4 regions of the Providencia sp. PROV003 genome follow, and region 3 is predicted to be linked to each of the others. Evidence: predicted binding sites of a transcription regulator. Region 3 holds the regulator's gene; each other region holds the start of a gene.
What was found. Region 3 encodes Fur, which represses iron uptake genes when iron is present. Its sites were predicted from a motif close to ATAATAATGAGAACNACTATCAA; they were not measured.

Region 1 (2,212 bases), 480 kb from region 3:
GTCATTTTCAATACCGATGCTATCAACATCCGTTGCATAGCCTTTTTTATAATACTCTCGGTACTCTTCAACGGTTTTATCTTTATTTTTTTTCGCTTTATTTTCGAGCACTTCATCAAGTTTTCCATTTAATAATAATGGGTTGACGGATATCCAAATACCTTGCCAATCACTCAGTGACCTATTTTTGACATCAGCATCATCAAAAACCCCTTTGGAAGCTTGAAGTGCTTTTTCTGATTGGGGATGAGCGTGACTGTGTGAACCATGAGAAGTTGCAGTAAAGCTGGTTACAGCAAGAACAGTGCATAAGCTCGCTTTTAGAATTGCCATTTTGTACACAATAATTTTCCCTATTTTATCGAGTGGATAAGAAAATGATGGGTATGTTATAACATAACATTAATGGTAATAAAAAGTGTTTTAACGTCATTTTTAAGCGATGCAATAAAATGGTGGCGTTTGTGAATGACAGTTTGGTGGGGTAGATAAACTCGCTTATTAGGGCTAATAAGCGAGTAGAGGGGGTTTTAATCGTCTGGGTTATCCATTACGGCGTGGCGTTCATGATGGTAACCTTCTTCATCATAGCCATGACGCCAGTATGGGATAGCATAAATATCTTCACGGCCAAAACCCTTTTCACGACGAATAAAACGGCGTAAATCACGAATTATTTGGTCTTCTCCGGCAATCCAAAAAGCAGTATCACTGGTTGGAATGTCCCATGATTTAAAAGTAGAGATTAACGCATCCGTTTTAGTGATATCACCACAAATCCAAATAATTTCAACATGTTGTGGTTTTTCTAATTCACGAATATCTTCTTGGCTATCTAACCGTAAAACAACTTTACCTTGTGCATCTTTAGGCATTTTTTCTAGTAATGCGGCAATGGCTGGTAATGAGCTAGAATCCCCAGCCATAAAATAGTGTTTTCTAATAGGTAAGAGTGGGTCTGGACCACCAGGATTGGTGATCCCCATCCAATTACCCGGCTTTGCATCCCGAGCGAAAAGATAAGCGGGGCCTGTCACGCCATCATGCATTGCAAATTCAATATCAATTTCTTTTATTTCAGGTCGAATAGCACGCACACTATAGGTTCTCACAAATGGGCGGGGCTCATTTTCTGGCCAACTACGACCTTTTTCTGTTAATACAGGTAATGCTGGCTGGCTTTTTAAATCAGGAGCGAGAAAAATTTTCAGATGCCCACCTTCACAACCTGTAGGATAAGCACTGAGTTTTTCTCCGGTGAAGGTAATGCAACGGATAGAAGGGCTGACATCCCTAATCGATTTAACTTGGATAAGCTGTGGTGGAGCCGGGCGGTAGATATTTTTTTCAACGGGTTGTTCGGTAGCCACGGACAATCTCCTATGTTAATGATAATTTTATTATATGGTAATTATTATCATTATCATGAATATGCCGAAAAGTTGCAATACATAGTCTATGATTGTGGGGAGGATTTTTGTGTTTTATTAACCGGTAGTCAATTGAGTGATTGATCTGTACTGATAGCCGCCACTTAAGGAATAGCGATGGGATGACTATTCAGCAGGGGTTAATCGATAAATCAGTAAAATAAAGCGGTATAGTATGGTCGTAAGAATACATTTGAAGGCATGAAAAATTGACTGAATATGTAAAAAGGTACTTTGTTACGTTGTAACGTTTAGGCAATGAACTCTTTTGACTCACTGAATGCACTCAGCGTATTTATAAAATATGCCGTATATAAACTATACGGCATTCAATAGGTTAACTACTTCACTTTCATTCCGGCGGCGGTCATCATTAACTTAAATAGATAAGAGAATGCGAATAACGCGAATACACTCCCTAGCCAAATGACCGCCATCCAACCAAGTTTTTTCCACCAAGGTGAGGCTATCACGTTATCAGTGGTAGCCTTGGTCTGGGGTAATTTTTCCTCTGAAGACATAGTAACTCCAATAGGTATAAACCAAAATAACGGGAATAATGAATAATGCACCAACGAGCATAAAGCCCAAGCTTTCCGGTGGACCAGCGGCTTCACGGAAGCTAATTACTGGCGGAATGAGCGTTGGCCAAATACTGATCCCTAGGCCAGTAAAACCAAGGAAAATCAGTAAAAGTGCCGCCAAGAATGGCACGCTATCATGTTGCTGGCGTTTAGCACTCTTTAAGATCAACCAAGTGCAGCCTAATACTAGTAATGGAA
Region 2 (2,212 bases), 1.3 Mb from region 3:
GGAAACTCAAATAATCTCCCAGCCACTGGAGACCATGAATAAATATGGCTTCTGATGCCCCCTCGAAGAAAGGTTGTAGTGCTCCTCCGATATTAATTGCTAATACAAACATCAGGTACATGACAAACAAGAAAATCGGGACACCAAGCCAGCGACTGAGAATAAATCTATCCAGTGATTGCGTTAATTTGTTGGGTTCAGCAGCACTATTATTAATAGCGGCATGGCAAATAGTCGCAATAGACTGATAGCGAGAGTCTGCAATGAGTAACTCGGGTTCTTCATTCAAACTCTCTTTAAGTTGTTGGCGTGTCGAAAGTAATTGCTCTTCTGTTATTTCTGCACGTTGGCGGCTGTAAATATCCCCTTCGAGGATTTGTAATGCTAACCAGCGGCGTTGTTGGTGGCTAAATTGCTGTGATGATATTTGATCTGACAGTGAGTCTACCGCTTGTAATAATTGAGGTGGATATTCGACAAGGGCTTTTTGGCTATTTTGTGGATGAGTATCAATGGTTTTCTTTAATTCATTAATACCAGTCGCACGTGTTGAAACCATTGGAATGACAGGGCAACCCAGTTGTTTCTCCAATTGAGCAATATCAATATCAATATGTTGGCTTTGTGCGATATCCAACATATTAAGAGCAACAATACAAGGAACACCGAGTTCAACTAACTGTAATGTAAGATAAAGGTTGCGTTCTAGGTTTGATGCATCCACCACATTGATTAGCATGTCAGCTTCGCCACTTAGGATAAAGTAACAGGCAATTTGTTCATCTAGTGAGGTTTGCTCGGAAATTGTGGTGAGGGAATAAGTCCCTGGAAGGTCAACAAGCTCAATCTTATGGTCGTCTGTGTGGAAGCGACCAACTTTGCGTTCAACCGTGACACCTGCCCAGTTACCGACGCGTTGTCTCGAGCCCGTTAGCTGGTTAAATAGGGTCGTTTTGCCTGCATTGGGGTTGCCAATTAAGCCGATAGTCAATCGTTTCATAGTGTTTGCCAATAATATAAAAAGAATACTTAAGCGGTAGGCGCTTCATCAAGGTTAAGCAGGGCGAGATCCTTTTTACGTAATACTAAGCTCACGCGATGCGTTTCTATCTGCACAGGGTCACCAAATGGCGCTAAGCGCACGACTTTAAATACAGAACCCGGTAGCAAACCAAGGGAAAGAAGTTTTTGTCGGTAAGCGGGGCTTATCTCTGGTGAAAAACCAATTATTTTATAGCTGCATTGAGGAAGTAGAGCCATAGTGTCTTCCTATTAATTCAATTTATAATGATATCAATACTTATTGCTAGAAATATGGGTATCAATAACTTGATAGCGTAACCCAACAAAAATTAATCTAATTAACAATGAGAATTATAATCATCTACTTTTGTTCTATTTAGCCTCTTTTTTCGTCAATTTGACTTGATGTGGATCAACGAAGCATTGAGTTAGCCCTGTTTTCTTAATCGGTGGGGCTGTTGAAACGCTGGGGTATAAGAGTATTTTGAAGTGTATTAACGAGTGTGAAGTGAATTAATTAAAAATAATAGGCATCGCAATTATTTTATAGCGATGCCTATTTAACGTAATTAACGTTTTTTGCCAAATGCGGCAGCCAGTGCATCGCTCATCGCACTGTTACCAGAAGATGATGAGTTTTGGCGTGCATTACCCCTTGGTTGTGCTGCTTTGCGTGGGTTTTTGTCTTGCGTTGGAGCTGCTCGACGAGGTGCGCTATTCGTATCACCAGCTTGCTCATCCAGACGCATCGTTAGCGCAATACGTTTACGCGCGATATCGACATCTAGCACTTTGACTTTTACGATATCACCCGCTTTTACCACTTTGTGAGGGTCTTCAACGTAACTATTTGATAGAGAAGAAATATGAACGAGCCCATCTTGGTGAACACCAATATCTACAAACGCGCCAAAGTTGGTTACATTGGTAACTGCGCCCTCTAAGACCATCCCAGAGACAAGGTCATTCATGGTCTCAACCCCTTCGGCAAAGGTGGCCGTTTTAAACTCAGGGCGAGGGTCACGACCCGGTTTTTCTAATTCTTTAATGATATCCGTGACGGTTGGGACACCAAATTGTTCTGTGGTGAAATCACGTGGGCTTAAGGCATTAAGCACTTGTGAGTTACCCATAATTTCTTTTAGTGGTTGACGGACAGACTCAAGGATTTTTTCAACAATTGGGTAAG
Region 3 (2,212 bases):
GATGATTTTTTCCCAACTCTCGAAGAAATTGATTTTGAAGGTAAACTTGTCGCCTTATTTGGTTGTGGAGACCAAGAAGACTACGCAGAATATTTCTGTGATGCGATGGGAACCATTCGCGATATCATCGAACCTCGTGGTGCTGTTATTGTGGGTCATTGGCCAACTGAAGGTTACCACTTTGAAGTATCCAAAGGTATGGCAGATGACAATCACTTTATTGGTTTAGCCATTGATGAAGATCGTCAGCCTGAACTAACTGATGAACGTGTCGATGCATGGGTAAAACAAATCTCTGAAGAAATGTCCTTAGCAGAAATTATCGGCTAAGGCATATGAAATAGAGCCTAACCCATAGATCAGCTCACTTGTCGCTCTAAACGCATCATTCAAACAAGTGATCTAGTCTAAAATAGCCGATAAAGCATCCTAATAGGATAGGCTCTCAAGAGATTATCAAAATAATGAGACAAAGCATGGTTTCTATTTTTATTTTCCATGCCTATAATTGTAAAACAGTTTAGAAGACAACTGAATTTATGTTAAAAACGTCTCATTATTGTTAAATTTATGATTTAAGATACAGGACAAACCCGCATGACAGACAACAATAAAGCATTGAAAAATGCTGGACTCAAAGTCACTCTTCCAAGACTTAAGATTTTGGAAGTACTTCAAGAGCCTGAGTGCCACCACGTCAGTGCGGAAGATCTCTATAAAAAGCTGATCGACATGGGCGAAGAGATCGGGCTAGCTACCGTATACCGTGTATTAAACCAGTTTGATGATGCAGGTATCGTAACCCGCCATAACTTTGAGGGTGGAAAATCTGTATTCGAATTAACTCAGCAGCATCACCATGACCACTTAATCTGTTTAGATTGTGGCAAAGTGATTGAGTTTACTGACGAATCTATTGAAACTCGCCAGAAAAATATCGCCGCTCGCCATGGTATTAAATTATCTAACCATAGTTTATATCTATATGGCCATTGCGCAGATGGTGATTGCCGTGAAAATGCTGACGCACACGAAGCAAAAGAGTAAAAGAATCACAAGGTATTGCTACCCTATGAATAAATCATAGTAGCGACAAACGAAAAACCCCTGATAACCATGCTATTGCTAAATGTTATCAGGGGTTTTTATTTCCATAAATTATATTGTTATTCACACTATATTGGTGATTAAGCTCACTAATCTTCTGACAACTTTCACTTAAATCGCCAAATATCAGCACAGAGCTTGCATATTTAGCGCTCGATAATAAGTTGCAATTCAACCCAAATCCTTTATATTATTTTACATATGAATTTTCTTATATTAGAAATTATGCTGCCTTTATTAGTATAGGTACATAAATATCATCATAGATGATTTCCAATATATCAATAATATAAAATTTATATGCATTTAGTTTATTAACTCATTATAATTGTATTATCTTAAATTACAGTTATTCTTTAGTCTGTAACGAAGACGTTATATTACATTTTTTTATGTAGTCATTTTTTTGACTAAACTCATTTATGTAGCTTTAGTCATTTTGTAAGAGATTAACTGATGAAAAAAACCTACCTTTTTCTTAATACTAGTTTTTTCTTCTGGTTTCTTACTTTGATAGGATGGTTTTTTAGTTACTCTGCCATCACCTTATTTTCATTTGTATTATCAATTTTGTTCTTGATCTTACACTTCAATCAAAAAAAGGTAAGTAAAATGTTCACCAAAAGACAAAACAAACCAACCCCTGAAGTAACCCCAACACCAACCGCTAGCACGCCCGAAGCACCCGCTAAGCTAGAAGAACAGATTACAATAGCAACCCCGACTATAAGTGAAGAGAAATCCAATACCATCATCTCAAGGGATGTCATTTTTGAAGGTAATATTACCTCTAATGAACAAGTACATATTTATGGCAAAGTGATTGGTAACATTATAGGGAAAAATAATACAGTGAAGGTCATGTTAAATGGCCAAGTTACTGGGAACATTACCAGTAAAGAGTTGATTGTTAACGGGCGAGTTGAAGGGGAATGTTTATCTGATTCGATAAGCATCGAAAATAATGGTGAAATTCATGGAACCATTCAATATAGTAATTTATCTATTAAGAAAGGTGGTATTTTATCAGGGCAAGCAAAAGTAAAAGAGGCTACTTTACATAATGAAAAAGTAACCCAATTAAAAGATAGGGTAAAACACGACC
Region 4 (2,212 bases), 1.5 Mb from region 3:
TGTTGATATATTTTCCCCAAATGCAGAGGCAACAAATAAATCCTCAAGCTCAGGGTAAGCGTTCAACCAATAATGATAATGCTCACGTGGATAATGACATAGGGCTCTATCTGGCCCACCATGGAAACGTTTTTCTGCCTGTTCATCCCCTTCTAGCCCTAATTGCCCTAAAGCCAGCAAACCATCCGCAGCCTGTTTATGGATCGCACTTTGACCACAAGATTGAGTCTCTTGGACTTTACCGATAAAAACTTGGGGTAAACATGACATTGACGATATTCTCCATTTGAATAGCGATAGAGACTCATCATAAAGAATGCCAAGACAGATAACAATCCAATACACCGGAAAATAAAAAGGCGTAGCACCTATGATGCTACGCCCACTCGCTATTTAATAAAAAAATTAATTATTTAGCTTTTGCTGCAAAACGTGCGGCAGCTTCGTCCCAGTTAACAACGGACCAGAACGCTTTAATATAATCAGGACGGCGGTTTTGGAATTTCAAGTAATAAGCGTGTTCCCATACATCTAAACCAATGATAGGGTAGCCTGAAGTACCTGAGATAGCTTCACCCATCAATGGGCTATCTTGGTTAGCTGTAGAAACAACAGCTAATTTACCGTCATCTTTCAGAACCAACCATGCCCAACCTGAACCAAAACGAGTTGCAGCAGCTTTTTCAAATACTTCTTTAAATGCATCAACGCTACCGAAATCGCGTTCAATAGCCGCTTTCAGTTCGCCTTTTAATTCAGTACCTAATTTCAAACCTTTCCAGAACAGACTATGGTTTGAGTGACCACCAGCGTTGTTGCGTACAAAAGTGCGCTGATCAGCTGGAATTTGATCTAATTTTTGAATCAGAACATCGATGTCCAAACCTGCTAATTCTGGCAGTTTTTCTAACGCTGTATTTGTGTTAGTCACATAGGTTTGATGGTGCTTAGTGTGGTGGATTTCCATGGTCTGTTTGTCAAAATGTGGTTCCAACGCATCATAAGCATAAGGTAAAGCAGGTAATGTATAACTCATATTATTGTCTCCAGTGACGTAAATACCGCTATGTTTCTCATTTTTCACCACAAGGCTCATAGGGTATGCACTTGCTTAACTTCGCACCTTGTGAATTACTATCTATTATAGTTATTTTACTGTTAATGAAAATCATTATCAAATCCATAAAAAAAATGTGGGTTTTCTCATTCGCTACAAGAACTCCCTTATACAGTAACTAATACCAATATCACCGCCTTTTATTTTTCTTTAATTCTAACATTTGCTATATTTTAAGGTTAATACACTGATTTAATATTTAGCATCAAATGATAATTCTGCAAATCCCATTACAATTAATACGTGATCTTCCGCGCAAAAGAAAAACAAATTTATATTTCGTGCTTTAGTTAACCATTTTTTGACATAGTATTAACATCTGCAAGGAGATAATAATATGACTCAAATAACTAAACATCCCGTTCCTGCTGAAATTGCAAAAAATGCCCTGATAAACGAACAACAGTATAACGATGAGTACCAACGCTCGATTCAAGACCCTGAAGGATTTTGGGGCGAAAAAGGAAAAATCGTTGATTGGATTAAACCGTACACCCGTGTCAAGAACACGTCTTTTGACCCCGGACATATCGATATCCGTTGGTTTGAAGATGGCACTTTAAATTTAAGTGCAAACTGTTTGGATCGTCATCTGGCTGAAAAAGGCGACCAAGTAGCTATTATTTGGGAAGGCGATGACCCATCATCGTCAAAAAATGTCACTTACCGTGAATTGCATCAAGATGTTTGTCAGTTTGCAAATGTGTTAAAGCAACAAGGTATCCGCAAAGGCGATGTCGTTGCTATCTATATGCCAATGGTTGTAGAAGCCGCTGTAGCCATGCTAGCTTGTGCTCGTATTGGTGCCATCCATACAGTCATTTTTGCGGGTTTCTCTCCTGAGGCAGTCTCTGGTCGTGTCATTGACTGTAAAGCCAAGCTTATCATCACTGCTGATGAAGGCCTACGCGCAGGCCGTGCAATCCCCCTGAAAAAAAATGTGGATGATGCACTAGCCAACCCACATGTAACCACCGTATCCAATGTGATCGTCTATCAGCGTACTGGTAATCCACCGAGTTGGGTTGAAGGACGTGACTTATGGTGGCATGACGTGGTTAAAGGTGTCAGTACAGACTGTCCTCCTGAAGAAAT

Region 1: a site for Fur is predicted at 1,405-1,427, ahead of M1F14_RS15465 (siderophore-interacting protein). Genes of this name have one in related genera too.
Region 2: a site for Fur is predicted at 1,362-1,384, ahead of feoA (ferrous iron transporter A). Genes of this name have one in related genera too.
Region 4: a site for Fur is predicted at 1,156-1,178, ahead of sodA (superoxide dismutase [Mn]). Genes of this name have one in related genera too.

The regions. Positions count from the first base shown of each region.
Region 1 is NZ_CP096369.1:3,375,494-3,377,705, reverse strand. It holds gene zinT (metal-binding protein ZinT) at 1-333, opposite strand, end outside; gene M1F14_RS15465 (siderophore-interacting protein) at 531-1,370, opposite strand; gene M1F14_RS15460 (DUF2474 domain-containing protein) at 1,772-1,951, opposite strand; gene cydB (cytochrome d ubiquinol oxidase subunit II) at 1,908-2,212, opposite strand, start outside.
Region 2 is NZ_CP096369.1:459,513-461,724, reverse strand. It holds gene feoB (Fe(2+) transporter permease subunit FeoB) at 1-1,000, opposite strand, end outside; gene feoA (ferrous iron transporter A) at 1,030-1,260, opposite strand; gene M1F14_RS01920 (Tex family protein) at 1,593-2,212, opposite strand, start outside.
Region 3 is NZ_CP096369.1:3,858,420-3,860,631, forward strand. It holds gene fldA (flavodoxin FldA) at 1-330, shown strand, start outside; gene fur (ferric iron uptake transcriptional regulator) at 598-1,047, shown strand; gene M1F14_RS17765 (polymer-forming cytoskeletal protein) at 1,720-2,212, shown strand, end outside.
Region 4 is NZ_CP096369.1:673,036-675,247, forward strand. It holds gene yiiM (6-hydroxyaminopurine reductase) at 1-270, opposite strand, end outside; gene sodA (superoxide dismutase [Mn]) at 410-1,036, opposite strand; gene acs (acetate--CoA ligase) at 1,455-2,212, shown strand, end outside.